2 regions of the Halomonas sp. 7T genome follow, and region 2 is predicted to be linked to the other one. Evidence: predicted binding sites of a transcription regulator. Region 2 holds the regulator's gene; the other holds the start of a gene.
What was found. Region 2 encodes FNR, which switches genes on or off when oxygen is low (the NO sensors DNR and NnrR bind a similar motif). Its sites were predicted from a motif close to TTGATNTANATCAA; they were not measured.

Region 1: the regulator FNR is predicted to act here: its motif matches at 12,639-12,652, upstream of LOS15_RS08365 (OmpW/AlkL family protein).

The regions. Positions count from the first base shown of each region.
Region 1 covers NZ_CP087112.1:1,790,302-1,806,519, forward strand. Annotated here, with positions in the region: gene LOS15_RS08325 (carboxylate/amino acid/amine transporter) at 1-707, opposite strand, end outside; gene LOS15_RS08330 (YqaE/Pmp3 family membrane protein) at 805-1,338, opposite strand; gene LOS15_RS08335 (CBS domain-containing protein) at 1,541-1,948, shown strand; gene LOS15_RS08340 (hypothetical protein) at 2,220-2,588, shown strand; gene LOS15_RS08345 (AraC family transcriptional regulator) at 2,630-3,457, shown strand; gene putA (bifunctional proline dehydrogenase/L-glutamate gamma-semialdehyde dehydrogenase PutA) at 3,661-6,852, shown strand; gene putP (sodium/proline symporter PutP) at 7,101-8,591, shown strand; gene putA (bifunctional proline dehydrogenase/L-glutamate gamma-semialdehyde dehydrogenase PutA) at 8,684-12,349, shown strand; gene LOS15_RS08365 (OmpW/AlkL family protein) at 12,735-13,361, shown strand; gene LOS15_RS08370 (YqcC family protein) at 13,491-13,823, opposite strand; gene LOS15_RS08375 (DUF3549 family protein) at 14,120-15,166, shown strand; gene LOS15_RS08380 (ATP-dependent zinc protease) at 15,210-15,650, shown strand; gene rimK (30S ribosomal protein S6--L-glutamate ligase) at 15,692-16,218, shown strand, end outside.
Region 2 covers NZ_CP087112.1:2,454,524-2,470,741, forward strand. Annotated here, with positions in the region: gene LOS15_RS16975 (alpha/beta family hydrolase) at 1-90, opposite strand, end outside; gene ccoN (cytochrome-c oxidase, cbb3-type subunit I) at 252-1,676, shown strand; gene ccoO (cytochrome-c oxidase, cbb3-type subunit II) at 1,696-2,304, shown strand; gene LOS15_RS11490 (cbb3-type cytochrome oxidase subunit 3) at 2,308-2,529, shown strand; gene ccoP (cytochrome-c oxidase, cbb3-type subunit III) at 2,526-3,455, shown strand; gene ccoG (cytochrome c oxidase accessory protein CcoG) at 3,621-5,057, shown strand; gene LOS15_RS11505 (FixH family protein) at 5,067-5,588, shown strand; gene LOS15_RS11510 (heavy metal translocating P-type ATPase) at 5,585-8,068, shown strand; gene ccoS (cbb3-type cytochrome oxidase assembly protein CcoS) at 8,065-8,292, shown strand; gene LOS15_RS11520 (sulfite exporter TauE/SafE family protein) at 8,289-8,984, shown strand; gene hemN (oxygen-independent coproporphyrinogen III oxidase) at 9,160-10,587, shown strand; gene fnr (fumarate/nitrate reduction transcriptional regulator Fnr) at 10,646-11,398, shown strand; gene ttcA (tRNA 2-thiocytidine(32) synthetase TtcA) at 11,385-12,296, opposite strand; gene LOS15_RS11540 (cation:proton antiporter) at 12,419-13,645, opposite strand; gene LOS15_RS11545 (DNA polymerase III subunit epsilon) at 13,759-14,418, opposite strand; gene LOS15_RS11550 (putative nucleotidyltransferase substrate binding domain-containing protein) at 14,424-16,218, opposite strand, start outside.

The DNA.
Region 1 (16,218 bases), 660 kb from region 2:
GCTAGCGTCCCGGCATCCACCCTGGTCGCGCCCTGGTTCCAAGCGAAATAACCCACGCCTGAAGCCACTAAACCCAACCACGCTAATACGCCCCACTGTACGGTGTTGGTCGGCAAAGCAGCGGTGTTCCCAAACAGCAGGAACGCAGGTAAAGCAACCGCCATGGCACCAATAAAGAACCAGCCAAATACGCTATGCCAAGGCAGCGTTGGCGGCAGGTCGGCGGCCAAACGCCGATAACCTACTTGCCCAATGGCAAAGCAGAGGTTTGCGCCCTGTACCACTAAAAATCCTGCCCAAAAACCACTATCAATACCGTCGTATCGAATCACCCCCGCGCCGAGCACGGCCAGCACAGCAGTCACCAAATAAATGGGGGTAAAGCGGCCAAACATAAGATCATCCAGCAACGCTATATAGACAGGCGTAAAAATGGTGAAGAGCAGCACTTCCGGCACTGACAGCAGCAAAAACGACTGATAGAAGAACACATACATAACGCCCAACTGCACAGCGCCTAAGGCCATGAGTGCCAAGCGCTGCTTGCCGCGCAACAGGCTTGGGCGCAAAAAGGGAAGGAACACTAACATCGCCAAGGTAACCCGAACCAATACGGCGAAATAGCTATCTACTTGCCCTGCCAAGTAAACACCGATTAATGAAAACGAGAATGCCCAAAGCGCCGTCACCCCGACAAGATAGCTCATCGTAAACCTCTTTATATGTAAAAGTTGACGAGGATTATACGCCTATTCATTGCGCTTCCAATGGTCGAAACGGGCTTCATCTACGTTATCGCTCTTTTTAACGCTGTTTTAACCAGCCAAAGGCGTATATGACACCAGGCAACCACGCTAACAACGTCAATAACAGGGAGACTATGATGCGCTTTGCACCTCCCCCGGTTAATCCAACCGCAAGAGGTGGCAGTAACACCGCCAGGGCACGATAGGCAAACTGCAATGACGCAGGCTCTGAGATAGGCTTGGGAGTCAGCGATGTGTCAGGTTTTACAGCTGCGCTTTGTTGGGCAGACGATGTGGCAGGCGGGGTAAAGTGCCCGACTGAGGACTGAGCTAGCGATGCTTGTGCTTTTTCATGGGCTAGCGCTTTGCGATGCGCTTCTTTATCAATTTTCTGCTCTAACGTTTCTGCACCTTCTGCCAAATCACCATGATGCTCTTCCCAGTCCTGCCAGTCGTGGGGAGTTCCTGACTTGGGCCGGTGGGAGCCGGCTCCACGTGCGCGCTCCCAGGCTTTCTCTTCCAGGGTATTCGGTCGCTCTTGGTCGCGATCAAGCCCAACACCTTGGCGGTTCAGATACTCACGTGCGTCCATTTAAGACTCCTACACCAAATAAAAAGAAGAAAAGCGTTGAAAGAACAAGCGTAACGGCTCAACGCAGACCTCGTTAAATCCCCTACAGTATGAAAAGCGTAGGCCCGTTTTGTTTCCTTACAGTGCTTAACACACTTAAACAAGCTGGCAGACGGTGCACTTTCCCTCATGGGTTGAAAAGCATGTTGCAAGGAGTGTCACCATGAATAAAAAGACCCCCGATACCGTGCGCGAAATTATGTCTCGTGACTGTTATCGTGTCTCGCCTGAGACGTCCATTACCACACTGGCGCAAGGATTAGCCCTCCACCGCTTGCCCGGCGCACCCGTTGTGGATGCTTCTGACCATTTAATTGGCTTTATCTCAGAGCAAGACGTGTTGGGACGCGTGCTAGACAGCATTTACCATGATGACGAAGCTCCTTTGGTTCGCGAATTAATGCGCCAAGAAGTGCTTACCACTACGCCTAACAAAAGTATCACTGATCTGGCCCAGGAGATGATGGGGCCCAAGCCAAAAATTTACCCGGTCGTGGAGCAGCAGCGCTTAGTAGGTATCGTTACCCGCCGGGATATTCTGATCGCACTGCTGACGATTAAACGCCATTAGGGTGACATTCGCCCTATCATGGCTGACTATTCGCTAGGCATGTTAGATGTTACCCCTCAAAAAAAACCGCTGCTTAATTTAATAAGCAGCGGAAGCAAGGGATCGAAAACAATAGCCAGAACAACACTATTAGCGACTGCTATCACTAGGTTGCCTGTACACTATCAGACACTCTGCTCAGAAAAAGTTCGCAAAACAGCAAAATTTTCGTCTTCTCAGGTGCGAGCGTATACTAGCGTTCACGGCCGCAGGAATGTAAAGGGAGCTAAATATGGCGCTTTATTTGCTGGTGTTAGGCGTCTGCTTGCTGGTGATAGGCTGCGTTTTTCTAGCGTTAATGTCCGTAGGCACACCTCGATACCGCACCGAAGCTAACGACTTGATAGCACTGTTCGACAAAGCGCTAGAGAGTCAAGTGAGTGAAACCGAGTGGAATACCATTATCGGCTACCCCATTAGGCACGATGAATATTTAGAAAATACCCGTCGTCGGGCCATGCATTTAATGGATACACATGGGCGGCGATGGCAACTCGCCCAGGGCAAATCGTTACTTAATCAAGAAGGCCATGCAGAGCTTACCGTGCTGCGTGACCACCTAGCAGCCCATACGGCACTCCGAGAGTCTCAGCAACGCTAGATGATTGCGCCATAGCCCGGAATATTCACGAGGAGATTATTATGCCTGGCAGCACTATTCGGCACATTCCGTTGGAAAGTGCCACCCAGCACCACTCCCATGATTTTCATCAAATCGTGATTACCCTGTGCGGCTCTTCCGAGTTTGAAATTGAGGGCTTAGGCGGACGCGTGAACGCTTTTTCAGGCTGTATCGTACCGGCGAATCATGAGCACTACTACTCAGGCCATGGCCATAACCGCCAGCTCATTCTCGACTTACCAGAAGATGCCCCCGCGCTAACCGGGGAGCACCGTGAGCTGGTCGCCCTATTCGATGCGCCGCGTTTTTTTGCGTTAGACAATCCGCTGCGCCACTATCTAGCGTTTGTTGAGAGCGAATTGACCCACGGATTTGACACGATAACCTCCTCTTTCCAACAAGACCGTCTTGCTGCCACGCTGTTAGGCTCCTTAAAAGCTCGCCTTGGCACAGCGCCAAGCGCGACGCAGCGCCGACTTGACCTGGACCTTATTGATCGTTTTATTCGCCAGCATCTGGCTGACGAGCTTCGAGTGGCTGATTTAGCCAAACTTGCTTATCTAAGCGAAGCGCATTTTTCAGAATGCTTTCGTGCCCAAACGGGCCTTTCACCCTGGCAGTATGTCAAAAGGCAGCGTTTGCATGCTGCCCGACAGCTTATTGTACAAAGCCGCCTGCCGCTTACCGACATTGCTATTCAAACCGGCTTTGCAAACCAAAGCGCACTTTCTCACGCATTTCGACGAAGTTACGGTCTTTCACCTCGTAAACTGCGCCAGGGCAACACGACATCAATTGTCACTCAGCCCTCTTCACCGCTCTCTACTAGCCTGCCTACCTCCTCATAATTCTCAACCAGGCCGTTGAAGGGCCGTTGGAAAGCTCAAAGAGACTAAACTAAAGTCTAAGCATCACCTATGTTGCCGTGAAATTGACACGTTTTGCCATGAAAACGACATACACCCAAGGACGGAGCGCTCTACATTCGAGCGTTAGCTTGGGCGACATGCCCTGCCATCTACTGATCTAGCTCAGACTCTCGGGGGCTTCAATGCTCAATGCAAAGAAAATGCGTGACCCTGCCATCTGGCAAACCGACCTTGATACGTTATTACAGCGTGTTAGCGACCACTACATCGTGGATGAAGACGCCTTTGTTAGCGAACTGATCAAGTTGTTGGATGCCAATCGCGAAGATTTTGCCCGCATTGAAGCCAATACCGCTGCGCTAGTTGAACATGTCCGCAAGATGGACACGGCTGTCGATACAATCGACGAGTTATTACAGCAGTACAGCCTGGATACTCACGAAGGGCTGATGTTGATGTGCCTGGCGGAAGCCATGCTGCGCATTCCGGATAAAGCCACTGCCGACGCGCTAATTGAGGACAAACTTGGCCCCGCTGACTGGCAATCACATGTTGGTAAAAGCGAATCGTGGATGGTCAACGCCTCGACGTGGGGCTTATTGATGACGGGTCGAGTGCTCAAGCTTGACCACCCCAAAGAGGGCCAGCCCGCCCACTTTATTAACCGCATGGTTAATCGCATGGGCGAGCCGGTGATTCGTCGCGCCATGTATGAAGCCATGAAAATCATGGGCAAGCAGTTTGTCTTAGGACGCGATATCAACGAGGCTCTGAAGCGCTCCAAGCCTCTGTTTAATAAAGGTTACACCTACTCCTACGATATGCTGGGTGAAGCGGCGCGTACCCGTGACGATGCCAAACGCTACTTTGATGACTACGCGCGCGCTATCGAACAAGTGGGCAAAACTTGTAAAACGCTCAGCGACAAAACACCGGCCCCTTCTGTTTCCATTAAGCTCTCTGCACTGCACCCTCGCTATGAGTTCGGCCGCCGCGAGCAGGTGCTGGTCGAGCTAGTCGATACGGTTATCAAGCTGGTCACTAAAGCACGCGAGCTGGATGTCGCCGTTACTATTGATGCCGAAGAAGTGGATCGCTTAGAGCTGTCCCTTGAGGTCTTTCGCGCGGTGTATTCCAGTAGCGCGGCAAAAGGTTGGGGGCACTTTGGCCTTGTTATTCAGGCGTACTCCAAGCGCGCCTTGCCTGTGCTTCACTACATTAATCGCCTAGCGGATGAGCAAGGTGACGAAATTCCGCTACGCTTAGTAAAAGGTGCTTACTGGGATAGCGAAATCAAAGAATCTCAACAACTTGGCATTGATGGTTATCCGGTATTTACGCGTAAGGCGTGTACTGACGTCGCGTATTTGGCGTGTGCTCAGTTCCTGCTTTCTGACGATACCCGCGGACGCATTTTCCCTCAGTTCGCCACCCACAATGCCCATACCGTTACTACCATTCTGGAGCTGGCGAACCAGGATAATCGCCCGTTCGAATTCCAGCGCCTGCACGGCATGGGCGAGGCTCTCTATGATGCTGCTCTGGAGCGTGCACCAAAAGGCACTTACTGCCGTATCTACGCGCCGGTAGGCGCCCACAAAGACCTGCTGCCCTATTTGGTACGGCGCTTGTTGGAAAACGGGGCCAACTCATCGTTTGTGCACCAGATTGTCGACCCAAATGTGCCGGTGGCATCGCTTTGCCAACATCCCATCGAGACGCTGCGCCAGCAAACAACCCTCTACAACAAGCGGATCCCGCTGCCCAAAGATATTTATGGCCCAAAGCGACGCAATTCACGCGGTGTAAACCTCAACATCCGCAGCCACTACTATCCATTAATGGAGAAAATGGCAGGGTTTATGGAGAAGCAGTATTCAGCCAAACCGCTGCTTGCCTTTGATGTTGCGGACGATGCTGCCAATACTCATAACGTAACGGTACCGTTTGACCGCCGCCAAACCGTGGGCAGCGTTCAGTGGACAAGCAAAGAGCAAGCCGCAAAAGCCCTGGATGCCGCCTGGCAGGCCTTCCCCCGCTGGGATGCGACCCCCGTTGCTGAGCGGGCAGCGATTCTGCGCCGTTTAGGTGACCTGATGGAAGAGCATATGGCCGAGCTGATGACGCTCTGCTCCCGCGAAGGCGGCAAGCTGCTCACCGACGGTGTCGATGAAATCAAGGAAGCGGTCGACTTCTGCCGCTACTACGCCATGCGTGCTGAAGAGTCGTTAGGCGAGCCCATTGAGCTACCCGGTCCCACGGGTGAGTCCAACCGTTTGATGATGGGTGGCAAAGGCGTGTTTGCCGCCATTAGCCCCTGGAATTTTCCGGTGGCGATTTTCTGCGGCCAAATCGTTGCCGCAGCGGTTGCTGGTAATACTGTTTTAGCAAAACCCGCTGAGCAGACTTCTATAGTAGCCCATCGCGTGATTGAACTGCTGTACGAAGCAGGCATGCCGCGTGATGTGGTGCAGCTACTGCCGGGCGATGGCCCTACTGTAGGCAGCGTACTGACCTCAGACCCACGTATCACGGGCGTGGTATTTACCGGTGGCACCGACACGGCGCAGATCATTAACCGTGCTCTCGCCGCCCGTGAAAACGCCCCCCTACCCACGCTGGTAGCCGAAACCGGCGGTATGAACGCGATGATTGTTGATTCCACCGCCCTACCCGAACAGGTGGTCGTCGATGTCATTCAATCCGCCTTCCAAAGCGCTGGCCAACGCTGCTCAGCACTGCGCGTGCTTTACTTGCAGGAAGATGTTGCCGATCGCGTGATCGAGATTCTTAAAGGCGCCATGAACGAGCTGCGCATTGGCGACCCTCGCGACCTAGGCACCGATGTCGGACCGGTGATTGATGAGGAAGCGCTCAAAGGATTGCAGGCCCACATCGAGAAACTTAAAGGCGAAAACCGCTTAGTGGCCGAAACCCCGATGGCAGCTGAACACACGCAGCACGGTACCTTCGTTGCCCCCGTTGCGTTCACGATTGACAGCATCAATGTCCTCACCCGTGAACAGTTCGGTCCAGTGCTCCACATTGTGCGCTACAAATCCAGTGAGCTTAACCGTGTCATTGACGATATCAATGGCCGGGGGTATGGCCTGACGTTTGGGGTACATAGCCGTAACGAATCCTTTGCCGCAGAAATAGCGCAGAAAATGCGGGTCGGAAATGTGTACATCAACCGTAATATCATCGGTGCCGTGGTTGGGGTTCAGCCGTTTGGTGGGCAAGGACTTTCTGGCACTGGGCCCAAAGCCGGAGGCCCCCACTATTTGCAGCGCTTTGTGACTGAAAAAACGATTACCAATAACACCGCTGCCTTAGGCGGAAACGCGTCGCTGCTGGCGCTAGGCGATGAGTAAACAGCTCATCAACGACAAACCAAACCTCCTGAACAGGGAACAACCTCATGGTCGAAAACAATAGTGTAAGTACTACTGATAAACGTGCCATCAACCTTTCAGACACTCTCTCTGGCGGGCGCTCGTTAGGCCTTGTAACGTAATAATAAACGGAGTCAAAAAAATAATGAGAGCCACTACCGGGTACAGCACGGTAACGGCGCTAACCGGTCGGAGCTAACTCCGTCCTGACGAACTGGAGAAACGATATGGCTATTGGTGTTTGGATCAGTCTTATTGCGTACTTTGCGCTTATGGTTGCCATCGGTATCTATGCGATGCGCAAATCCACCTCTTCATCCGAAGATTACATGCTGGGTGGCCGGACACTCAGCCCGAAAGTGGCAGCGCTTTCGGCGGGCGCTTCCGATATGAGCGGTTGGCTGCTACTGGGCCTGCCCGGTGCAATGTTCGTATCTGGCTTGGGCTCAGCGTGGATCGGCATAGGGTTGCTTGTGGGGGCGCTGTTCAACTGGATTCTGGTGGCGCCACGCCTGCGTGAACAGACCGTTCACTATGGCAATGCAATTACCATTCCGGCGTTCCTGGCAAACCGCTTCCCAACGCGGTCAATGTCGCTGCGAACCGTCTCCGCTATCGTTATCGTGATCTTTTTCGCGGTTTACACCGCATCCGGTCTAGTAGCCGGCGGCAAGTTGTTTGAAAGCGCATTTTCTGGCATTTACAACTTTGGCGATATGAGTAACTACGGCATGGGCGTTATGATCACCCTGGGCGTGGTGCTTATTTACACCGTTGTGGGCGGTTTCCTAGCCGTGAGCATGACCGACTTCGTGCAAGGCTGCATCATGATGCTAGCACTGGTGATCATGCCAGCGGTGGTGCTCTTTGGCGAAGGTGGTGGCGGCTTTTCTCAAGCCTCGCAGACGCTGAATGAAGTCGACCCCACCCTGCTATCCTGGACAGCGGGACTCACCTTCATTGGGTGGCTGTCTGCAGTTACCTGGGGCTTAGGCTATTTCGGACAACCGCACATTATCGTGCGCTTCATGGCGATTCGTACTTTGAAGGATGTCCCCATCGCCCGCAATATTGGCATGAGCTGGATGCTTATCTCCCTGATCGGTGCCGTGTCACTGGGTATCTTTGGCCGCGCCTATGCAATCCGCAACGGTCTTGATGTCCAAGACCCCGAAACGATCTTTATTATTCTGGCAAACCTGCTGTTCCACCCGCTGATTACCGGTTTCCTATACGCGGCGCTGCTGGCGGCGGTTATGAGTACCGTTTCCAGCCAGCTTCTAGTGGCATCCTCATCACTGACGGAAGACTTCTACCGCCTGTTCCTGCACAAGAATGCAACTGAGCAACAGTGTGTCGCCGTTGGCCGTGTTTGTGTCGTTCTGGTGGGTATTGTCGCGGCGATTATTGCCTCTGATGAAAACTCTCAGGTACTGGGGCTGGTCAGTAACGCATGGGCAGGCTTTGGTGCGGCGTTTGGCCCGCTGATTATTCTGTCATTAATGTGGCCGCGTACGAATGGCAATGGTGCCATCGCGGGCATGGTGGTCGGTGCGGCTACCGTCATGATCTGGATCTCGCTGGGTTGGAACGGTGAGTTCCTGGGTGGCCCTGGCGTATACGAAATTATTCCTGGCTTCATCGCTTCTTTCATTGCCATCTTGGTAGTGAGCAGCATGACTAATGACGCTGGTGAATATCAGCATATTGATCGCTAGTAACCCGTCTTGAGGCGCAGAGCGTAAAGCGCATTCAACGTATCGAGAGGGCTCCTGCGGGAGCCCTCTCGTGTAGCAAGGAGAGACCCCGTATGAACGAATCCAATCATCATCTGCATAGCGACGTGAGCGATCTACGCTCACGCATTCGCCGTAATTACGACGCCAATGAGGCAGATGTGCTGCACGGGCTTATCGAGCAGATCAAGCTATCGGAGGATGACCGCAAAAAAGTCGCCGCCGTTGGTGCCAACTACGTGGAGCGTGTGCGTAAAGAAAGATCGCCCTCGATGATGGAGGCGTTTCTAGCAGAATACGGACTCTCAACCACCGAAGGCGTTGGCTTAATGTGTTTGGCAGAAGCGCTGCTGCGCGTGCCTGATGCAGAAACGATCGATGACCTGATTCATGACAAGATAGAGCCTTCCGACTGGGGCGCACACCTTGGCAAGTCATCTTCATCAATGGTGAACGCTTCAACCTGGGCACTACTGCTGACCGGCAAGGTGCTGGACGACGATCCCAAAGGACCGACAAGGGCTCTGCGCAGCTTGGTACGCCGTATGGGCGAACCCGTCGTACGCAAGGCAGTTGGCCAGTCGATGAAGATTCTTGGTCGCCAGTTCGTGCTTGGCCAAACCATCGAAGAAGGCATGAAGAATGCCCGTGAACTCGAGAAACAGGGCTACACCTACTCCTACGATATGCTGGGTGAAGCAGCGCGCACCGATGAAGACGCGGTTCGCTATCATCAGGCATATGCCGAAGCGATCAGCGCGATCGCCGAGCAAGCCAAGGGCGACGTACGCGGCAGCCCCGGCATTTCGGTGAAGCTCTCGGCGCTTCACCCGCGCTATGAATACACCCACCGCGAAACGGTAATGGCGGAGCTTTTGCCGCGCGCTAAAGAGCTAGTGCAACAGGCAGCCAAGGCCAATATCGGTTTCAATATAGATGCCGAAGAGCAGGACCGGCTGGATCTGTCCCTCGACGTAATTGAGGCTTTGATGGCTGACCCCAGCCTAGACGGCTGGGATGGCTTCGGCGTCGTGGTACAGGCCTACGGGCGCCGCGCCGCGCCAGTGATTGAGGCGCTCTATGAAATGGCCGAGCGATTCGATCGCAAGATCATGATCCGGCTGGTTAAAGGCGCTTACTGGGATACCGAGATCAAACTCTCCCAGGAAATGGGGGTCAAGACCTTCCCGGTTTTCACTCGCAAGGTAAACACTGACGTCAGCTACATGGCCTGCGCGCAAATGCTGCTTGATCGGCGCGACCGCATCTACCCACAGTTTGCGACCCACAACGCCCATACCTGTGCTGCGGTTGTGGAAATGGCGGGTGACGACAAGGAAAGCTATGAGTTCCAGCGCCTGCACGGCATGGGCGAGTCGCTGCATCACATCGTTAAAGAGACAGAGGGCACCCACTGTCGTATTTACGCACCTGTCGGCGCGCACCGCGACTTGCTGGCCTACTTGGTGCGCCGCTTGCTGGAGAACGGCGCGAACTCCTCGTTCGTCAACCAGGTGGTGGATAGCTCGATTCCACCGAGCGACGTCTCCAAAGATCCCATCGAAGGCTTTAAGCAGCTTGGCAACGATGTTTCAAGCCCAATGATCCGGCAGCCGGGCGAGCTGTTTGAGCCTGACCGCAAGAACTCCAAGGGTTACCGAATCAACGAACCGGCCTCGATTCTGCCGCTACTCAACGCTCGCGAAGCGTTTGCCGACGCTACCTGGACGGCTGGCCCAATGCTGGTAGGCAATCCAGCACCTCAAGGCCAAGCTCGCGACGTTGCCTCTCCCGCCGATGGTTCCCGAGCCATTGGCAAGGTATATGAGGCAACACCAGAAGAAGTAGCAACCGCCCTGGATGCCGCAGAAGAGGGCTTCCGCGAGTGGTCAGCGTGCCCTGTGGCTGAGCGCGCTGCAATTCTGCGCCGCACCGCCGATCTCTACGAGGAGCACATCGCTGAACTGACCGTGATCACTACCCGCGAAGCGGGCAAAATGATGTTCGACGGTATCGCTGAAGTCCGTGAGGCGGTTGATTTTCTGCGTTACTACGCCAACGAAGGCGAGCGCCTGGAAGCAGAAGAGCCCGGTAGTGCCCGCGGTATTTTCGTTTGTATCAGCCCGTGGAATTTTCCACTGGCGATCACCACAGGACAGATTGCAGCGGCTTTAGTAGCTGGTAACGCAGTACTTGCCAAGCCTGCTGAGCAGACACCGCTGATCGCCGCTCGTGCGGTGGAACTCATGCGTGAAGCGGGCCTACCGGAAGCAGCACTGCAATTGCTGCCTGGGGATGGCCCGACAGTCGGTGGCCCGCTAACGAGCGACCCGCGTATCGCTGGCGTCTGCTTCACCGGTTCTACCCCGGTCGCGCAGATCATCCACAAAGCCCTGGCGGAAAACGCAGGACCCGACGCGATACTCATCGCCGAGACCGGTGGCCTGAATTCCATGATCGTGGACTCCACAGCGCTGACCGAGCAGGCAGTCCGCGATATCCTGATTTCCTCCTTCCAGTCGGCTGGTCAGCGCTGCTCGGCGCTGCGCATGCTGTATGTGCAGGAAGAGGCGCGCGACCGGTTGCTCAATATGCTTTATGGCGCCATGGAAGCGCTTACGATTGGTGACCCCTGGAACACCGATACCGATGTATCACCAGTGATCGACGCCGACGCCCAGGCCGAAATTAGCGACTACGTAGCCGCCCACGAGAAAGCGGGCAAGGTGCTGAAGAAGCTCTCCGCGCCAACCACCGGCACCTTCGTTACCCCCGCGGTAATCGAAGTTGGGGGCATCGAAGATCTCGAACGTGAAATCTTCGGCCCGGTGCTGCACGTAGCCACCTTCAAGGCACGGGATATCGACAACGTCGTCGACGATATCAATGGCAAGGGTTACGGACTCACTTTTGGCCTGCATACCCGCATTGACGACCGCGTACAGCAGATTGTCGAGCGTATTCATGTCGGCAACGTCTACGTCAACCGCAACCAGATCGGTGCCATTGTCGGCTCCCAGCCGTTCGGCGGCGAGGGTCTCTCCGGCACCGGCCCTAAGGCTGGCGGCCCGCTTTATGTCGCACGTTTCCGCCGCACTGCCGACACCGAGCGGGTTGAAGCGCCAGCAGGAGACGCTGTATCACTGGGCGAGCTACAGTCGGCGTTTGATGGGCTAGATGCACGTAACTGGGCAGCACGTACCAACCGAGTTGAGGTGCTGCGTAGGGCGCTTTCCGGCAAACGCGGCGTAGTTCGCAAAGCGCTTGCCGAAACAGCCGCGTTAGACATGACACCGCAAACGCTTCCGGGACCGACGGGAGAAAGCAATCGTCTATCGATGTATCCAAAAGGAACGGTGCTTTGCCTTGGGCCAACGCTGGATATCGCCATTGCTCAAGCGGTTCAAGCACTTGGCGCAGGCTGTCCGGCCGTTATGGTAGCGCCAGGCGCCAAACAGGCTGTGAAGCCATTAACCGATGCCGGAGCGCCAATAGCCGGCCTAGAGGGAAGCGTTTCCGCCAAGACACTAAGTGAGATCAAAGGTATTGCAGCCGTCGCTGCGGCGGGTGACAGCCAATGGACCCGTGAGCTGCGCATCGGGCTTGCTGAGCGCGACGGTGCTATCGTGGCGCTTGAAACTAAGACCATCTCGCCAGATCGCTATGTGGTGGAGCGCCATCTGTGCATCGATACGACCGCAGCGGGCGGCAACGCCAGCTTGCTGGCAACGGCTGAATAGGCTAGCCAGCTCATCAATCATCCATCCACCGACTGACAATCGATGGCAATGGCGTTATGTCGCCAGGAGACGGTCAACGCTACCGTCTCCTGAGCCTTTCTAACGAGAGACCTTCCCTATGCCGGGGAAGGTCTCATTTTTTGATATTTCTTTCCCCCTGCACTCCCCCAGCCTTTCCGCCACTCACTGCATCCAACCTTGCGCACGCTGCCATAGAAGGCTGCCTAACGGCTATTAAAGCCCGCTTAGGAAAAATTTAGATAAATTTTATAATACTTGTTCGCGCTCTTTGCCCTAGGTCAATAACAGCGCGGCTACGAATCGATAAACTTTTCACCATGATTTGACCCGTTACTTGATTGACTTGATCGCTAGGAGCAATGACATGCGCCATCGTACCGTACCTACCCTCATCGCCGCCGGTCTCGCGGCTGCAACACTGGCTGCCAGCAGCCAAGCCTTCGCCTATGGCGCGGGAGACTTTTTTACCCGCGTGGGTGTGGCGCAGGTAAGTCCTAAGAGTGATAATGGTTCACTGGCTGATGGCGCCTTCTCAGTCGACGTTCAAGACAAAACTGACTTTGCTTTTACGCTAGGCTACCGGTTTCACGACAAAATTGGCGTCGAGCTTCTTGCTGCCCTACCGTTTAAGCACGACATTGAGCTGAATGGCGATAACCTAGCCTCAACCAAACACTTACCGCCTACTTTAACAGTGCAGTACTACCCATTAGGTGGTACCGACTCACGTGTCCAGCCTTATGCAGGTGTAGGTGTTAACTACACGCACTTTTCTGACGAGAGTCTTGCCATTGGTAACCTGGATTTAGATGATTCCTGGGGTGTAGCAGGCCAGCTTGGTATCGACTTACTTATCGACGACAACTGGGCACTCAACGCAGCCGCCTGGTACATCGATATTGATACGGATGCAAAAATCAATGGTCAGGCCGCAGGCACTGTCGAAATTGACCCGGTCGTGGTGATGGCAGGTATTAGCTATCGTTTTTAAATGAGCATCTACCGCTAGTGCTTTGTACGCTAGCGGTAACTTCATTGACATCTAATCAGTGTCACAATGCCCAGCTCTCGCTAATGCGAACTGGGCATTTTGCATTGCGTTCAAAAAACGAGCAGAGCGTTAATTTTCGGTGACTAGACGATCAACCTTCTCAACCGCCTGCACGACCAGTATCTGATCGCTGGCGCGCACCTTTTCTTGGATTAAATACGCAGCCATCGCAGGGGCTATCTCGCATTTAGCTGGCATGGTGGCTTTAGCTTCAATTAATGCGTTTAGCCGGGCAATAAATACAAAACGAATCCATTGAGGAAGCGACATCGTATCGATACAAAACGGCTCCTGACTCGCAAACGCATCTGCTGTCGGGGTAGGCATACGCCATAAGTTAGCGGCCTTCATGGCGGCTTCAAGCTCCAGAAGCGCAGTTTGCAGCTGTTGATGAACGCTCATAAATACCTTAGCAATCATTGGGAATATGGAACACTGTGACGATTATTATCCCAACTCTGTGGGTAACTTGCCACTCGATGAGCGGCAAAAAGCGCTTATTCACAGATTCACAGAAAACCTGCAAGAGGCTGTGGATAAACTATGGAAAGGTGTCGCAGCCGCTACTCTCATGGGGCTTGCGCAAAGTTGCTCAAACTTTAACCAATTAATGGAAATTACAGTGATTTATCAGCTCTGATGGCTGACAGTGCCAGAACAGCAAGGTAGAGTGCAGGCTTGAAACGCGGAAGGATGTTATGCAACCAATTCAGACCCTTGATGATTTCTTTACCCGTAGCGGCGCCGACATTTCGCTATTCCACATGGGGCGGCGTGTCACCGCCTGCTCTCGAGAGACACTCCGTGCTTTTGAAGGCAGTGAGCAGGCTTGGCCAGAGCCCTGGAAGCATCAAGCGCGTCTAGGTATTGTATTTCGCCTGGGCGATATGCCAGAACCTGCCATTTGGTTTTTAGCGCTACCAATAGACGAGCAAGGCATGCTTTCGCCAGCGCAGCGAGACGCTTTCATAAACCGCTTGCTGGAAACGCTAGGCCGCAACGTAGCTAATGTAGGCTCTGGGGCACTTGAGCAAAAACAAACGGCAGACGTGGATCATTTAATGAAGGATAATCCCCTCGCCTTCACGCCCGAGATAACGTTTCAGGCGATGCTACATGCTCAGGCAACACTCACATTAGAGGCACCTGCTAGCCAACATCTAGAGCCTGTTGAAGCCTACTTGAGCGGACAGCAAAATATTGATTGGCAGGCACTCGGCTTACAAGGCTTTGCGGATTATACCGCGCGCCTTGATAACGACACGGCCAACACGCTGGCACAGCGTATCTCTCACTTTCCCGTCAGCGTCCTCCAAACGCTATGCCACTGCCTAGAGCATCGGCCACTGAGCGAATCGCTGGTCAATGCGTTGTGTGAGCGCGGAGAGCAGGCAGCAAGCGAGGGTGATTTAGAAACGTTGTGCGCTTGTGTCCGCGCCATAGGCAGCACTGCCAGTATAAGCGCCGGCGCTTGGTACACCAGCCTGCTGAATGACCGTGCAGCTTGTGGGCCTGATTTATTCGCCGCGATAGCAGGACGTGGCTGGCTATTACTGGAAGATGCTGAGCGACTGCCGCTTTTTTTACAACGCCTTGCAGAAGATAGTCGTGCTAATTTTTCTGCCGTCGTAAAAGACATCGCTTTAATACCCCGTCTACGCTTACCCGTCATGATGGCACTACGTGACGCATCAACGGGATCAGCCGTTCAACAGCGTTTAAATGCCATGCTGCCCCGCACGTGACGATGGGGAGCGTTTTGATGGATTCCCATGCAAGGAGTGAGCTGTGAAGGAATTACCCTATCAGGCCAAAGCAGTCATCGGCCGTCGTGAGATGGTGACATTACCTGAACTAGGACTTCACCTCTGCTGTAAGGCAGACACCGGCGCACGCACATCTGCGCTGCATGCCGAAGAGATTGAAACGGATGAGGATGCCGAAGGTCAGCTATGGGTCAGCTTTATTACCCACAGCGGAGGTCCGGAAACACCCGCTCACCGTTACCGCCTGCACCTGCATGACCGGCGCCGGGTAACCAGCTCGAATGGTCACAGCGAGTGGCGCTACGTCATACGCACCCCTATGCAGCTGGGAAAACTAACTTTTCCAGTTGAACTTACCCTGACTGACCGTAGCAATATGCGTCACGCCATGCTGTTAGGTAGGCGCGCGATGCGTCGCCTATTAGTGGCACCCGGCGCTGCATTTTTGCACGGTGAACCCTAATTTAATGATTAAACGCCTATTCTTTTCGCCCGGAGCCCTGCATGCATATTGCCCTGCTTTCACGTAACCGCAACTTATACTCTACTCGTCGGTTAGTTGAAGCCGCCGAGCAGCGGGGTCACACCGCACGCGTTGTTGATACGCTGCGTTGTTATATGAGCATTGCCTCGCACCACCCCTCTATCCACTATAAAGGTGCAGAGATAGAGCCATTTGATGCGGTGATTCCCCGTATCGGCGCATCCGTCACGTTTTATGGCTGTGCGGTACTACGTCAGTTTGAAATGATGGGTACTTACGTTATTAATGATTCGGTCGCTATTACCCGCTCACGGGATAAGTTGCGCTCGCTTCAACTGCTGTCTCGTAAAGGTCTGGGTTTACCGATTACTGGTTTTGCGCACTCGCCGGACGACATTCCCGATCTCATCACCATGGTGAAAGGCGCACCGCTTGTCATCAAACTCCTCGAAGGTACGCAAGGGATTGGTGTGGTCTTGGCTGAAACGAACCAAGCTGCTGAATCGGTCGTTCAAGCCTTTATGGGCATGAAAGCCAACATCATGGT
Region 2 (16,218 bases):
AAACCGCCGATTCGTGGCGCTCTCCATAGCATGAGGCAGTTCATCTGGCGCAATGTTAACGAAACCCAACTCACTATAACGAGACACCATATACTCCTAGTCATTCCGTGTTATTCCAATTGGCTTGTTCAGCTTGAGGCCCCGCTGCGCTAGAATCGCGACTGGATCTTGACCTGCATCATCAAGCGGGTGGCCGCATCCGTGCAAAATGCCACGGGTTACCCCCTAACCGCGTTCGATGGGAACATGAAATGAGCACAGCACTGGAACACCCGACCTACAACTACAAGGTGGTTCGGCAGTTCGCGATTATGACCGTTGTGTGGGGCATTGTAGGTATGACCATTGGTGTCATCCTTGCCGCACAGTTGGTTTGGCCGGAACTGAACCTCGGATTACCTTGGACGAGCTTCGGACGCCTGCGTCCGTTACACACTAACGCCGTAATTTTCGCCTTTGGTGGCTCGGCGCTGTTTGCGACATCGTACTACGTCGTTCAGCGTACCTGTCAGACACGCCTTTTCTCTGACAAGCTCGCAGCATTTACCTTTTGGGGTTGGCAGGCAGTCATCCTCTCTGCCGTGGTGACGTTGCCGCTAGGCTATACCACGACCAAAGAGTATGCAGAGCTTGAATGGCCAATCAATATCTTGATTGCCATCGTTTGGATTAGCTACGCGATTGTCTTCTTGATGACGATTAAGAAGCGAACCACGTCGCATATCTACGTGGCCAACTGGTTCTTTGCTGCGTTTATTATCACGGTGGCCGTACTGCACATCGTGAACAACGCTGCCATCCCTGTGACCCCCATGTATTCCACCTCGATCTACGCGGGTGCGGTGGATGCCATGGTGCAGTGGTGGTACGGACACAACGCAGTAGGCTTCTTCCTGACAGCAGGTTTCCTGGGCATGATGTACTACTTCGTGCCAAAGCAGGCTGAGCGTCCGATTTACTCCTACCGCCTGTCTATTGTCCACTTCTGGGCATTGATCATGATCTACATGTGGGCTGGTCCTCACCACCTACACTACACCGCGCTGCCGAACTGGGCACAGTCGCTGGGTATGATCATGTCTATCATCCTGCTGGCCCCCTCCTGGGGCGGCATGATTAACGGCATGATGACGCTGTCAGGTGCTTGGCATAAGCTGCGCACGGATCCGACACTCCGCTTCTTGGTAGTGGCGCTCTCGTTCTACGGCATGTCGACTTTTGAAGGCCCGATGATGGCTATTAAGACCGTCAACGCGCTTTCTCACTATACCGACTGGACTATTGGTCACGTACACTCTGGCGCGCTTGGCTGGGTAGCCATGATCACCATTGGCTCTATGTACCACCTGATTCCTCGCCTATTTGGCCGCACTGAAATGCACTCTGTCAGTCTGATTGCCGTGCATTTCTGGCTGGCCACTATTGGCACCGTGCTTTACATCGCCGCTATGTGGGTGAACGGCATCTTGCAAGGCCTGATGTGGCGTGCAATTAACGCTGACGGCACCTTGATGTACACCTTCGTTGAATCGGTTGAAGCCAGTGGCCCCGGCTACTTTGTTCGCTTGATTGGCGGCCTCTTCTGGATCACGGGCATGCTGATCATGGCGTTTAACGTCTACATGACGGTAAAAGGCCGCGAAGCTATCAGCCAACCAGCGCCGCAAGCCGCTTAAACCGGGGAAGTTGAGACCAATGAAACACGAGATTGTTGAAAAGAACGTTGGCCTGCTCGCCGTCTTGATCCTGGTTGCGATCAGCTTTGGCGGCTTGGCCGAGGTGGTTCCACTGTTCTTTCAAAAAGACACCACCGAACCGGTTGAGGGGCTGCGCCCCTTGACTGCACTGGAGCTAGAAGGGCGGGACATTTATCGTCGCGAAGGCTGCGTTGGCTGCCACTCGCAAATGGTGCGCCCCTTCCGTGCTGAGACCGAGCGTTATGGCCACTACAACGTTGCTGGCGAGGAAGTGTACGAACACAACTTCCTGTGGGGTTCGAAACGTACTGGTCCAGACCTGGCGCGTGTAGGCGGTCGCTACAGCGACGACTGGCACCGTGCACACATGTATAACCCTCGTGATGTGGTGCCAGAGTCTATTATGCCGGCTTACCCCTGGCTATTTGAGCGCACCCTCGATGGTGATTCCACTCCGGCTAAAATGCGCACCCTGCGTCAGTTAGGCGTGCCTTATACCGACGAAGATATCGCCACAGCCACTGCAGATGTTCGAGGCCAGCAGGAAATCACTGCGCTCGTTGCCTACCTGCAGCAATTAGGAACTGTGCTTGAGGGCACTCGTTAAGCTATGGATACGGGAACTTTCCGCGGTCTTATTACGCTGTTTTTGATTGTCGCTTTTATAGGCATTTTTATTTGGTCTTATTCAAAGCGACGCAAACCAGACTTTGACGAGGCAGCTAACCTGCCCTTCGCCGACGACAGTGATGAGCAACCAGCCCGTGATAAGCATGTTTCGCCTGATCGCGAAGCAGATTCCCGCCACGATAGGGGAGATAAAAACAGATGAATAATTTATGGGGTGACTCCCTATCCAGCTTCTGGAGCGCCTGGATCATTGTCATCACACTGGGCACTATCGCTCTAAGCGTTTGGATACTACTTGCCAACCGCCGAACCGATAAAATCCCGGATGCTGACGGTAATGTTGAAACCACTGGCCATGCCGCCGACGGCATTGAAGAGTATGACAACCCGCTGCCCAAGTGGTGGTTCCAGCTCTTCGTTCTCACGGTGGTATTTGCATTAGGCTATTTGGTGCTTTACCCAGGGTTAGGCAACTTCGCAGGTGTTTTGGGCTGGTCTCAAGAGAGCCAGTGGGAAGAAGAGGTCGCTGATGCTCAGGAGCGCTTTACGCCAATCTTTGCACAATACCAGGAAGTGCCTATTCCTGAGCTGGCCAGAGATGCGGAAGCCATGCAAGTAGCTGAGCGCGTTTACCTTAACAACTGTGCTGTATGTCACGGCTCTAATGCGCAGGGTGGCTATGGCTTCCCGAACTTGACCGATGACGACTGGCTGTATGGTGGCGAACCAGAAAACATTATGATGTCGTTGAATAACGGCCGTAATGGACTGATGCCCGCCTGGCAGCAGCTGGGTGAGAACAACATCGAAAATCTCACACAGTACGTACTCTCGCTCTCCAATCTTGAACATGATGAAGAGCGTGCGGCCAGCGGTGAAAGCACCTTCCTTGCCGCGTGTGCTGCGTGTCATACACCCAGCGGAACGGGCAACACTGCTCTCGGCGCGCCCAATCTGACCAACGACATTTGGCTCTATCAAGCGCCGGGGCAAAGCGTTGCAGATTCGGTTCGTCAAACGCTGCGTAATGGCCGTAACGGGCACATGCCAGCACAAGCAGCTTACATTGGTGAAGAGCGTGTTCACCTAGTTGCTGCATATGTATACAGCTTGCGGTTTAATGATTAAACAGCGCTAAACTGTTTCATAACGCTGCTTTAAAGGGGTGCGGTTACATACCGCACCCTTTCTTCATCCACAACCCGATACACTATTCATTATTAGATGTTATCTGGTTGACAGCTATTCCCCGTGCTGCCGTCTATTCCTGCTATGTGAGCTGCGATCATTGCCATGGAAAAAATACCTAGCCACGATATTACGCCGCCGACTGTTGGGCATCACACTCCTGGTGAAAGCCACACCCAGGAAATGTACGCCAAGCGTCGACACATCTACGTGCGCGAAATTAAAGGGCTGTTCCAAAAGATTCGACGCAGCGCTAACTGGGCGCTCATGTTGGTATTTTTCTTACTCCCGTGGATCAACTGGGGAGACCGCCCGGCTATTTGGTTTGATTTACCCGGTCGTGAATTCCATATTTTTGCTGCTACGTTCTACCCGCAAGAGTTTGTACTACTCTCGTGGCTACTCATAATCTGCGCCTTTGGGCTATTTTTCATTACCGTCTTTGCAGGGCGTGTTTGGTGTGGCTACACCTGCCCGCAAAGCGTCTGGACGTTTCTATTTATTTGGCTTGAACACCGCATCGAAGGCTCCCGAAACCAGCGCATCAAGCTAGACAAACAGCCACTCAACACCAATAAGGTCTGGCGTAAGAGCGCTAAGCATGCCGCTTGGCTAGTAATCGCGCTCGCCACAGGCATCACTTTTGTTGGCTACTTTACCCCTATTCGCACGCTGGTAACCGAGCTACCTACGCTTGAAGCCCACGGCTGGTCTTACTTCTGGGTAGGCTTCTTTTTAGTATTTACCTACTTAAACGCCGGCTGGCTGCGTGAACAGGTGTGCATTTATATGTGCCCCTATGCTCGCTTCCAGTCGGTGATGTTTGACCGCGATACACTCATTGTTTCCTATGACAAAGAGCGTGGCGAACCTCGCGGCAGCCGCAAAAAATCGCTTACTCACACACAAGCGAGAGAAGCTGGCTTTGGCGACTGTATCGATTGCGACCTATGTGTTCAGGTGTGCCCAACCGGCATCGATATTCGTGATGGACTGCAATATGAGTGCATCACGTGCGCGGCGTGCATTGACGCCTGCGACAGCGTAATGGATAAGATGGGCTACCCAAGGGGTCTTGTCCGCTACACCACTGAAAATGCGCTGGAGGGCAAAAAGAGTCACATATTACGCCCTCGCCTGCTTGGCTATTTCGCGGCACTCATCGTGATGGTAGCGGCATTCGCCTGGGCGGTGAATGACCGTATGCCGCTAGGATTCGACGTTGAACGAGAACGCACCCAGCTCTATCAAACGACTCGAGATGGACGCATTAGCAATGTGTACAGCTTGAACATTCGCAACTTAGATAACCAAGACCATACCTATCGCTTGAGCGTATCCGGCTTACCGAGTGTGACGCTCGACGATGTCGTTGTCAGCGTTCCAGCAGGTGAAGCTCGCCTGCAGATAGTGACAGTACTGGTGGATGCAAGTGACCTCACTGAACCAAGCCACCCCATTATATTTACCTTGCAAGCCCAGCAAGACGAGAGCCTCCGTATTGAGCGTGAGTCGCGTTTTCTGGGCGACATTAGGAGATAAAAAGACACCATGTCCTCCCCCAACGTTACCCCCTGGTACAAGCAATTTTGGCCATGGTTTTTACTTGGCTTACTGTTTACGTCCATTGTATTAAGTACCACCTTTGCGGTCGTCTCGATCAAAACCGCAGATGGCATGGTGGTCCAGGAAGATTACTACGAGCATGGGAAAGCCATTAACATGGTGTTTGCCAAGCAGGAGCGCGCCAATGAGCTAAACCTCTCGGCAGAGCTACGCATCGACCCGCTGACCAGCGATATCGTGCTGGACTTAGCAGGCGATGACCGCCCAGATAAGCTTCATTTGATGCTGATATTCCCAACCCAGGATGACCGGGATCAAGAGTTTGTTTTGGAACACGTACGGGATGGCCGCTATATCACCCAAGGACCAGATAATCTTCGCTACCGCTGGTATATCCAGCTTCAACCAGAGCAGACCAACGCCGACTGGCGGTTGATCGGTGAGGCGCGCTTCCCTGATGAAAATAGCATTGCCCTACTGCCAGGAGGTCGTCCTGCAAGCGAATGAGCACCACCGTCACCTCTCCTAGCTGCTATCACTGCGGCAATCCGGTGCCCTCTGGGGCACCGTGGCAGATTAAACTAGACGAAATCGCCCACCCGCTTTGCTGCCCAGGCTGCGAAGCAGTGGCCCATGCCATTGTGGATGGAGGGCTGGAAAGCTATTACCGCTACCGCACCGAGCTACCTGAACGCCCTGATGAACGCCAAGCTGCTAAAGCGGAAACCTGGTCCGTTTTTGATGACCCGGGGCTGCAGGCGCAGTTTGTGCATACCGATGGTGATGAGGGGTTTGTGAGGGCGACATTAGCAGTCGAAGGCATTACCTGTGCCGCCTGTGCCTGGTTAATTGAACACCGTTTAAATGCCCTTGAGGGCATACAATCCAGTGCGGTGAACTTAACCCATCACCGCCTGCGGGTAAGCTGGGATCCTAACGTCGTCAAACTATCGCAACTATTCGCCGAACTGGCAGCGATTGGTTACGATGCCCAACCCTACGAGCCTGACCAAGCCCAAGCGCGTTTGCAGCACGAAGAGCGCATGAACGTACGCCGCCTGATTGTCGCCGCCGTCGGCATGATGCAGGTCATGATGTTCTCTATCCCGATCTACGTCGCAGGACCAGGTGAAATCAGCGCGGATTTTTATGCACTTTTCCACTGGCTATCGTTTGCCCTAGCAACGCCGGTAGTGCTTTTCTCAGCCCAACCCTTTTTCCGTAATGCGCTGCGCGACCTTAAAACCGGCGTGCTGGGTATGGATGTGCCGGTCTCGCTTGCCATCGGTGGCGCCTACTTGGCCAGCAGCTATGCGGTGCTTTTTGGGGTGGGTGAGGTGTATTACGACTCAGTGGCCATGTTTACGTTCTTCCTGCTGTTTGGCCGCTATGTAGAAGGCCGCGCCAGGCGTCGTAGCGGCCACAGTGGCAACGCCTTAAGCGGGGTTTTGCCCGTTTCAGCTACCCGCCTTGAACGTGATGGCAGCGAGCGTATTCTGCCTGCCAGCGAGCTGGCGAAAGGTGACCGAATACTGATTAAGCCAGGCCACGGCGTGCCCGCCGATGGCATTATTGAAGAGGGTGAATCCAGCCTAGATGAGTCCATGCTGACCGGCGAGTATCTGCCGGTCACACGCCGTGTTGGCGATAGCGTCACTGGCGGTAGCCAGAATATGGAGAATTCGCTAATCGTTACTGTTACCCATGCGGGTGGCGAAGCACGCGTGGCGAGTATTGTGGACTTAACCGACCGCGCTTTTGCCAGCCGCCCAAGGCTTGCCCAGATGGCTGCGCGTATGGCGCATCTGTTTGTTTTGCGCCTGCTGGTGGTGACGGCTTGCGTTACCGTCGCCTGGTGGTTCATCGACCCTTCGAGAGTGCTGTGGATTATGCTGTCGGTGCTGGTCGTCACCTGCCCCTGCGCGCTAGCCCTGGCCACCCCAACCGCATTAACTGCTGGGCATGGGCAGCTTCGCAAACGCGGCGTACTGATTACCCGCGCCGACGCTATGGAGTCGCTCTCAAACGTGACGCGGGTTATTTTCGACAAAACAGGCACGCTAACCCGAGGAGAAATGCACCTCGTACAAACGCTTCCGCTGCCCAGCCCCAGCGCCCCTGTTGAACTGCTCGAATTAAGCACTGAACGAACAAGGGCAATTGCCGCAGCGTTAGAAGCACACTCAGAGCACCCGATTGCTCGGGCATTCCGACCTTTCCGCGACGCCACCCTGCAAGCTCGCCATGTACAGAGCTATACCGGCGCTGGGTTAGAAGGCACGCTCAACGGGGCCACTTGGCGCCTAGGCAAGCCCGACTTCGCCAGTAAAACGGCTATCGCACTGCCCGGCGCCGGACAGTGGCTACTGCTGAGCGAGAATAGCGAGCCGCGCGCATGGTTTAAGCTGCATGACGGCATTCGTGAAGATGCCGCCCAAACGGTGGCCGCCCTGCAGGCTAGAGGTTTAGCGGTTGAGCTTCTCTCAGGGGACACTCAGGAAGCGGTTGAGAGCCTGGCTCAGCAGCTCAACATCACGACATGGCATGCAGGAAAATCGCCTGAAGGGAAACTTGAGCGACTACGCGAACTACAGGCACAGGGCGAGTGCGTGGTCATGATTGGCGACGGCATCAACGACGTGCCGATCTTAGCCGGTGCGGACGTGGCCATTGCCATGAACGGAGCCACTGACTTAGCCCGCACGCGTGCCGATGCAGTGCTCCTCAGCCCACGCTTGATGCGGATATATGACGCTATCGAGATTTCCGGAGCCACCCGTAAGATCATGCGACAAAACATGTTATGGTCAGTTTGCTACAACTTTTCGGCGCTGCCACTGGCAGCCATGGGGTTGGTGCCACCTTGGCTTGCCGCTATCGGCATGTCGCTTAGCTCGCTAGTCGTGGTGGGTAATGCGCTGCGCTTGTCTCGCTGGCGTACCTCTCCTGCCCCGCTGACAGCCTCTACTCATCCGGTGAGCGCATGACCATTCTCTATCTGCTGATTCCCTTGTCACTCATCTTGCTGAGCCTCGCGGTCTGGGCATTTTTCTGGGCAGTGAAACATGATCAGTTTGACGATCTTGAAGGCCCCGCCCATCGCGTTTTATTTGATGACGACGAGAACGACTTAACCAAGGAGCAGCGTGCCGAGCGTAAAAAAGCGACTTCCGCGCAAACGAAATCCGATAGCTCAGAGCCGCCGCCATGAACCCGACAGGGTTAGATTTACCACCGGTGATGGCGGCGTTTGTATTTGGTTTGATGGGGGGCGCCCACTGCATTGGCATGTGCGGCGGCATTATGAGCGCTCTCACCTTCGCCGTACCGCCAAGCATGCGCCATCCCGCCCGCATGGGGGGACTTCTGCTCAGCTATAATGCTGGCCGGATCCTCAGCTACATGGTGGCGGGCGCTATCGTGGCCGCTTTAGGGACGTTTATTTCCCTTTCGCCTACCGCTCGCATTGCACTGCAGGGATTTGCTGCGCTCATGCTAATCTTAATGGCGCTGTATATCGCCAACTGGTGGAAAGGCCTGCTGAAGGTCGAAGCCATCGGACGATACCTTTGGCGCTACATAGAGCCGCTGGGGCGCCGTTTAATGCCTGTTGTACATCTTCCTCAAGCGTTTACCCTTGGCGCATTATGGGGCTGGCTTCCCTGCGGTCTGGTCTATTCCATGCTTACCTGGAGTCTCGCGATTGCCGACCCGCTTCAAGGCGCGCTACTCATGGGCGCCTTTGGATTAGGCACCCTACCTGCCCTACTCGCAACAGGCTTAGCCGCCCAGCAGCTTAGCCAGCTAATACGCCACCCGGCCACTCGTAGCATTGCTGCACTGACAATTATTGGTTTTGCAGTATGGCAATTATGGACGCTGGTGGGGCATAGCACCCCTTAACACCCCGGCACGCATTACTTGATATAGCTCAACGCTTTCATGGTTTGCTTGTTCTAGCATTTAACAGCGTTTAAGCCTGTTTGCCAGGCATAAACACCTGTTATCCCCTGTTGCTTTTGAAATCTTGCTATTCAAGCTTGGTGACACCTTGCTTTTAAACCCTGGAGCGCCTTCCATGCGTGCACAAGCCACTGCTGCCGTTTCACACCCTACACTTGCAGCGCCTTCGGCCACTGCCTGGGACGAGGCGCTGCTACGCCGTTATGACAAAAGCGGCCCACGTTACACCTCTTACCCTACGGCACTCGCTTTTCATGAGCAGTTCACCGCAGACGACTTTACCCAAGCGCTAGAACGCAGTAATCACCACCAGCGGCCACTCTCACTTTATGTACACGTGCCTTTCTGTCGCAAAATTTGCTTCTACTGCGCCTGCAATAAAATTGCGACCAAGAATACGCAGCTGGCAGAGCCGTACTTATCTAGGCTCGACCGTGAAATGGTCTTAACTGCTCGCCATTTAGATACCCATCGACCAGTGCAACAGTTGCATTGGGGCGGCGGTACACCAACGTTTCTTTCGCTCTCCCAAATGAGCGATCTGATTGACCGCCTTGATGCGCGCTTTGGTTTATCCATGTCGCCTGATCGTGACTACGCCATTGAAATTGACCCACGGGAAGCCGATGTTTTTACCCTTCGCCACTTGCAGTCGTTGGGCTTTAATCGGCTGAGTCTTGGCGTACAGGATTTAAACCCACAGGTACAAAAAGCGATCAATCGCGTGCAGCCACGGGTGCTCACCGAAACACTGATGGATGAAGCTCATCGACTGAGCTTTCGCTCCCTCAATCTGGATTTGATCTATGGTCTCCCCTTCCAGACTGAACAGAGCTTTGCCGATACGCTTCGCCAAGTCATAGAACTCAACCCTGCACGACTATCAGTGTTTAACTACGCCCACATGCCCGCCCGCTTTGCGCCCCAGCGGCGTATTAACGAAGAAGACCTACCAAGCGCCGATGAAAAACTCGCTATTTTGCATACCACTATTGAGATGCTGAGCAATGCAGGCTATGTACATATTGGGATGGATCATTTTGCTCGGCCAGATGATAGCTTGGCGATTGCACAGCGTAACGGCTCGCTGCAGCGCAATTTTCAAGGTTACTCCAGCCACGCCCAGTGCGACTTGGTAGGACTTGGTGTTTCAGCCATTTCTCGCGTGGATGACGTCTATGCGCAAAACCCTACTTCTCTTGAGCACTTTGAGACAGCGTTAGATCAAGGTAGGCTAGCGACTGAAAAAGGTTTACGATTAAATCATGATGACCTAATACGTCGAGATGTTATTGAACGCTTAATGTGCGATATGCGAATTGATTTAGCTGCGATAGGCCAGCGCTGGGGAATTGATGCTGCTGACTATTTCTCCCCGGTTCTTGAGCAGCTTAACGCGGCAGAGCAGGACGGTTTGCTGATGCGTGATGGCCTCTCTTTGAGCGCCACACACACTGGCCGACTGCTTATTCGTCATATTGCCATGGCTTTCGATGCTTATTTACCAGGTCAATCATCTCAGCGTTACTCAAAGATTATGTGACCCTATTGAGGCGCTTTTGTCTGGCGCCTATCATGGCAAATGATAAATGGAGAATTACATGCCTCACCAAGCCAGCTCCCGACGTTCACTGCTGCAAGAAGCGCGCTGTCAAACCTGCAGTCTTAGTTCGTTGTGCCTACCGCTGGCCCTGGAGCTTGAGGATATGGGGCAGTTCGATGCAATTATCCGCCGTCGCGCGCCGCTTAAAAAAGGCGAATCTCTGTTTCGTCAGGAAGACCCGTTTACCAGTGTCTATGCCGTGCGCTCAGGTAGCCTTAAACAGGTTACCAGTGAAGGTAATGGCAATGATCAGCTCACCAATTTTTATCTGCCCAGCGAATTGGTGGGGTTAGACGGTATCGATGAAAACTATTACCCCGGCAGCGTTATTGCTCTGGAAACCACCACCGTTTGCGAAATTCCTTTCGACCGCCTGGATACGCTCTCTGAAGAGCTGCCCGAATTGCGGGGACAGCTCTACCGGAGCATGAGCAAAGAACTAAAGGATGATCGGCGCATGATGCGTTTGTTGTCACGCAAAACCGCTGATCAGCGGCTCGCCAGCTTTTTAATTACCCTTTCAGACCGCTTTCGCCGCCGTGGGTACTCGCCCTTCAGCTTCCGGCTCTCTATGTCTCGGGCGGATCTAGGTAATTACCTAGGCTTAGCCGTGGAGACTGTTAGCCGGATTCTTAGCCGTTTTCAGCAACAAGCCGTGGTAGCCGTGTCAGGACGTGAAATTAATATCCTCGACATGCAACGGTTAATTATCTTGGCCGAAGAAGACGAACAGACGTCTATACCACGTTGAAGGCTTGGATTCGTCCGGCCATCATTGCGGCTTGTTTGTCTTCCAGGTTTTCAAAATCAAATAGTTGACGGTCGGCGAGCTGGGAAGGCGTCACATTTGTGACTGCTTTAAACATACTTTCCAGCCGTCCAGGATGCTTTTTATCCCACTCGGCCAGCATGTCTTTAACAACCTGTCGCTGAAGATTAGGCTGTGAACCACACAAGTTACACGGAATGATGGGAAACGCCATCAGTCGTGAAAACTCGGCTATGTCTGCCTCTTTACAGTAAGCAAGCGGGCGAATAACGATATTTTTTCCATCATCGGATAGCAGCTTAGGCGGCATGGCTTTTAAAGTCCCGCCAAAAAACATATTCAAAAACAGCGTTTCTAAAATATCTTCACGGTGATGACCCAACGCGATCTTGGTAGCCCCAATTTCTTCAGCAAAGCCATACAGCGACCCTCGGCGCAAACGTGAGCAGAGCGCGCAGGTGGTTTTACCTTCGGGCGTTTTCTCCTTTACCACGGAGTAGGTATCCCGCTCTAGGATATGGTATTCCACACCTAGCTTCTCTAAATAGCGCGGTAGGATATGCTCTGGAAACCCTGGCTGCTTTTGATCCATATTCACCGCCACCAGTGAGAAGTTCACCGGAGCGTTACGCTGCAGGTTGCGCAAAATCTCAAGCATGGTGTAGCTATCTTTACCACCTGACAGGCATACCATTACCCTGTCGCCTTCATTAATCATCTGATAATCAATGATGGCGTTCCCCACCTCACGGCGCAGACGTTTCTGCAACTTATTGAATTCGCGCTTCTGTTTAGCGTCGTGAAGCTCAGACGAATTCAGCTGTTTGCCAGCTAAAATCGTATCTGTCGTTGCGGGGTCAAAATGATCAGGTTGTTGCATGATAGTAAACACTGCCGAGGTTAGAGAGAGCGACACATATTCTAACAATTATAACAACGTTCACCCAATACAAACCCGTAGCGTTATCTTTAACGCAATGGCGCCGGATAACCGAACGTTGATCAATGCGTATTGTGTTGATCTGAGTTGGTGACAGTGCGCTTGACCAGTAGCGGACCAAATAGCTCAAAAACGATCGTCGAGGTGACCACCGTTGCCACAATTAGCCGTCCTTGATCAGGAAAACGCTCAGCAGCCAACAATGCCATCCCCATTGCGACCCCTGCCTGCGGCAGCAGCGCAAGGCCAATATCGGTATTTAAGCTCGGCTCACGCCGACGCATGGCCAATACTCCTAGATAACCTCCTATATAGCGCCCAATGCTACGCAAAACGATATACGCAGCAACCAGCCCCAATGCTGAGCTTAAGTGGGCCAAGTTGAGGCTTGCACCCGCTAATACAAAGAAAAAGACCAAAAACGGCCACTCAATTTGCTCTATTTCGCTAAAGGAGCGCGTGTGATGTGAAGAGACATTGACGATTACAAAACCTGCAATCATCGCTGTTAAAAGCGCGGAAACATTGAGATAACTGGAGAGACCCGCGATCAAAAGCATAAGTGCCAAGGCTTCGGCCTGAGTTGGGCGTCCTGGTTTAAGGTGGCCGGTTAACCACGCCGCTGGAAACCCAAGTAATGTCCCAAGCAATACGGCCCCTCCAAGCTCCCAAAGCGCATGCACTAAAGAGCCTCCACCGCCAGTCGCTCCTACCCAGCTAAGTGCCGCCATGCTTAACCCAAAGATAATAATGCCCCAGGCATCGTCAATTGCCACAATACCGAGCGTCACGCGCGCGGCGAGGCTTTTTTTACCGCTCTCTTGAATAGCCTCGCTGACGGCTGCGGGGTCAGTCGCCACCGAAATAGCGCCTAACGCTACCGCCACAGCCACCGAATAACCCAATAGCCACAAGCCTGCAAATACTGTTATTAGGGAGCCTACAACCACTGCCGCAGACAACGCGAATATCAAGGGCCCTGTCGACTTGAGCCGTGGCAGCGTCAATTCACCACCTAGTAGAAACGCCACCATTACCAGCGCTAAATTAATTAGCGGCTCGCGTAGCCCGCCCAGCGGTTCAGCCTCATATCCTAGTAGCCCTTGCTGGATCAGCGCATACCCAACGCCTACCAACACCAGCAACGAAATTCTTGGCAGCGCAGTGCGGCGCGAAATGGTATCCACGACAATGCTGAGCGATAACAAAATACCAAGAATCAGAAGTATCCACGCACTGCTGCTAATTACCTGACTCTGCTCACTGATATAGCCCCATAACGCCTGCATGAAAATAGCCGCTCCTTAGAAAACACCTTTAAAGGGCTATGGTGTCAGAAGCCAAATTAGCTCGCTACATTTGCTAGCACTTCCTCAGGGTGGTCAAATTACCGTGGAATTGCCTAAGAGTAATACTGGGCTGTTACAGTCTCACGCTGTAAACGGATGTACAGCAACGCACTCGCAGCAGCGTCGCTTAACACACCGTGGCTATTTATAGCGGGCAACTGCCAACGCTCGAGCGCTTCGCCTAGATCATTACTCTCATCTACGTAAGGGTGTAAGCGTCGCAATTGCCGATAATGAAGTTTAGCCACGTCCACCTGAGCGTTGGGTAGGCCAAAACCAAGCCCTTCCTTGAACAGCGAATTGAGCCGGTCAAGAGAGCGATCTATTTGCCATCCTATCAAAGGCCGGTTGCCAATAAATTCAGCAAGCGCCCCAAGGTTTTCCGCATTGGGAGACAGCGCAACTGTCGTCCCATAAACCCGGTGTTGGCGCCTAAGCGTGGCGGCATCCGCGCTGCGAGTGTTTGCTATTGTGGCGACCCATGCACGGCTGGTTTGGACATGGCGCTGATTAAGAACCACAGCGGCTACACTCACCGCTGGGTACTCACCATTAGACGTATAACATGCCAACGCCACCTGCTCCTCCCCCATATAGGGTTGGAACAGCCATGCGTAGGGAGAGCCAACGTACCGGCGGCGATCGCTTTCCCGCTGAAGAAGCGTACGCAATGAGCCGCTAAAAAGCGTCACGTGTCGATCTAACCATCGCATGCCGCTCACGAATACTCCAAATGATAACGGTGTGAAAGGCGCTGCTTGAAGTCTTTAACAATGTGCATTGCTTCGCGCAGTAAATCACGCTCAAGGGAAGAGAGTTCCTGCACAACCACGCGATTAGTGCGCTTTTCGGATGCGCCATCAAGCTCCTGTAGCTGCTGCTTGAGACGCAGCTCTGTGAACAGCGCCAGCGCCTCTCCCAAATCATCGGCGAAGCGACGATCCAAACGGCCATCTGTCGCTAACGCATCTAACCGATCTAGCGTCGAGGTTGCCTTGATCCGCCGCTCAAGCGCCATCGTACGTACGCCGTGCACAATAGGGAAAATGCCGCCTTTTTTTATATCAATACCGTGCTGAGGTTTTTTCAGCGAGCCAAATAGCGTCAGCGGCGTCGAAAAACGCAGAGCCGTTCTGGCAAAGTAGGAAAGCAGCAGCTCATCGCGGGAGCAGCGCTCAAAGAGCTCTTCCCGCACGCTCTCCAATAAAGCAGGATTCCCACCCACCGCATGGGCATCAAGCAGAATCGCCAGCTTCATCAAGCTATCGCCATCCCGGGCACTGGCCCACTTCACAATATTTTTTTTCCATTGCGATACTGTCCCCACCCACTCGGGGTTAGACACCATAATGTTGCCGGGGCACGGCGGGTAGCCTAGCTGAATCAGCGTATCAGTCAGCGTTTGCATTTGCTCAGCCACATCAGGCCACTGGCTGTCATCGGCTAAAATAAGGCCGTTATCCTGGTCTGTTTTAAGAATCTGCTCGCCTCGCCCCTCGCTCCCCATCACCATCATGCAGCTGTCGTTGTGGTGGGCTTCATCAACGGTAAATGCCCAGGCTTTACTCATAATGCGGCCATTGAGCGCGGCCAACAGGTCCATCGCAAAACGTAATTTCACCCCTTGGGCCATCAAGGCGTTTACCAGCTCAGGGGTGCGGCGACTTGCCGTGGCTAACGCATCCAAGTCATTGGCCTGCTCAATTTGCAGGCTAACAACATAGCTACGGCTGGAAAAGTAGCTCAACACATCGGTTAGCTCTACAACCCCTTTAAGTGTCTCTTGCTCCATCACCACCACACGGGCCACCTTGTGGCGCGTCATCAGTACCAGGGCTTCAAACAGGTATTGATGTGGCGTTACGGTTACGAGAGAGAAGTGGGCCACCTCTTCAACAGGTGTTGCTTTCGTGCACTTGCCGAGCACTAAGCCATTAAGCAGGTCTGTTTTAGTGACCATCCCATGCTTGCCCTGGGTTTTAACCAGTAGGCTGTCGGCATGGCTCTCGTTTAATTGGGCAACAGCACTGGCAATATCGGCAGAGGCTTCTATGAGTAGCGGTTCACGCATGCATTCGCTGACCTTAGCAAGCATAAAACCGGCCATGGTGACGCCACTTTCCGCGCGTTTTTCAGTCAGCAAGCGCGTTTTATGGGAGAGCGTCTGCTTAAAGAAATTTTCAAAGTCGGGATAATGGCGGCAAAGCTGCATAAATAGCGCTTTGGGCATGATATAGCACAGGCTTTCTTGTTCCGCTTGAAAACGGTAGCGGCTTTTACCATTTAAAATACTAATCGCACCAAACAGATCACCCGCCGTGTAGTGGCCGATGCGCGCACTCGATGCAGGCAATGTAGGGTCAATCTCAGCAACTTCGCCTCTGTGAATAAGAAACACCGACTCACCCGACTGCCCTGTTTCTAAAATAATCTCGTCTCGGTCAAAGTAAGCTAAGTCTACTCCACGGCGAACATAATCACGCCCCTCTTCATCCAACAGCGTAAATGGCAGC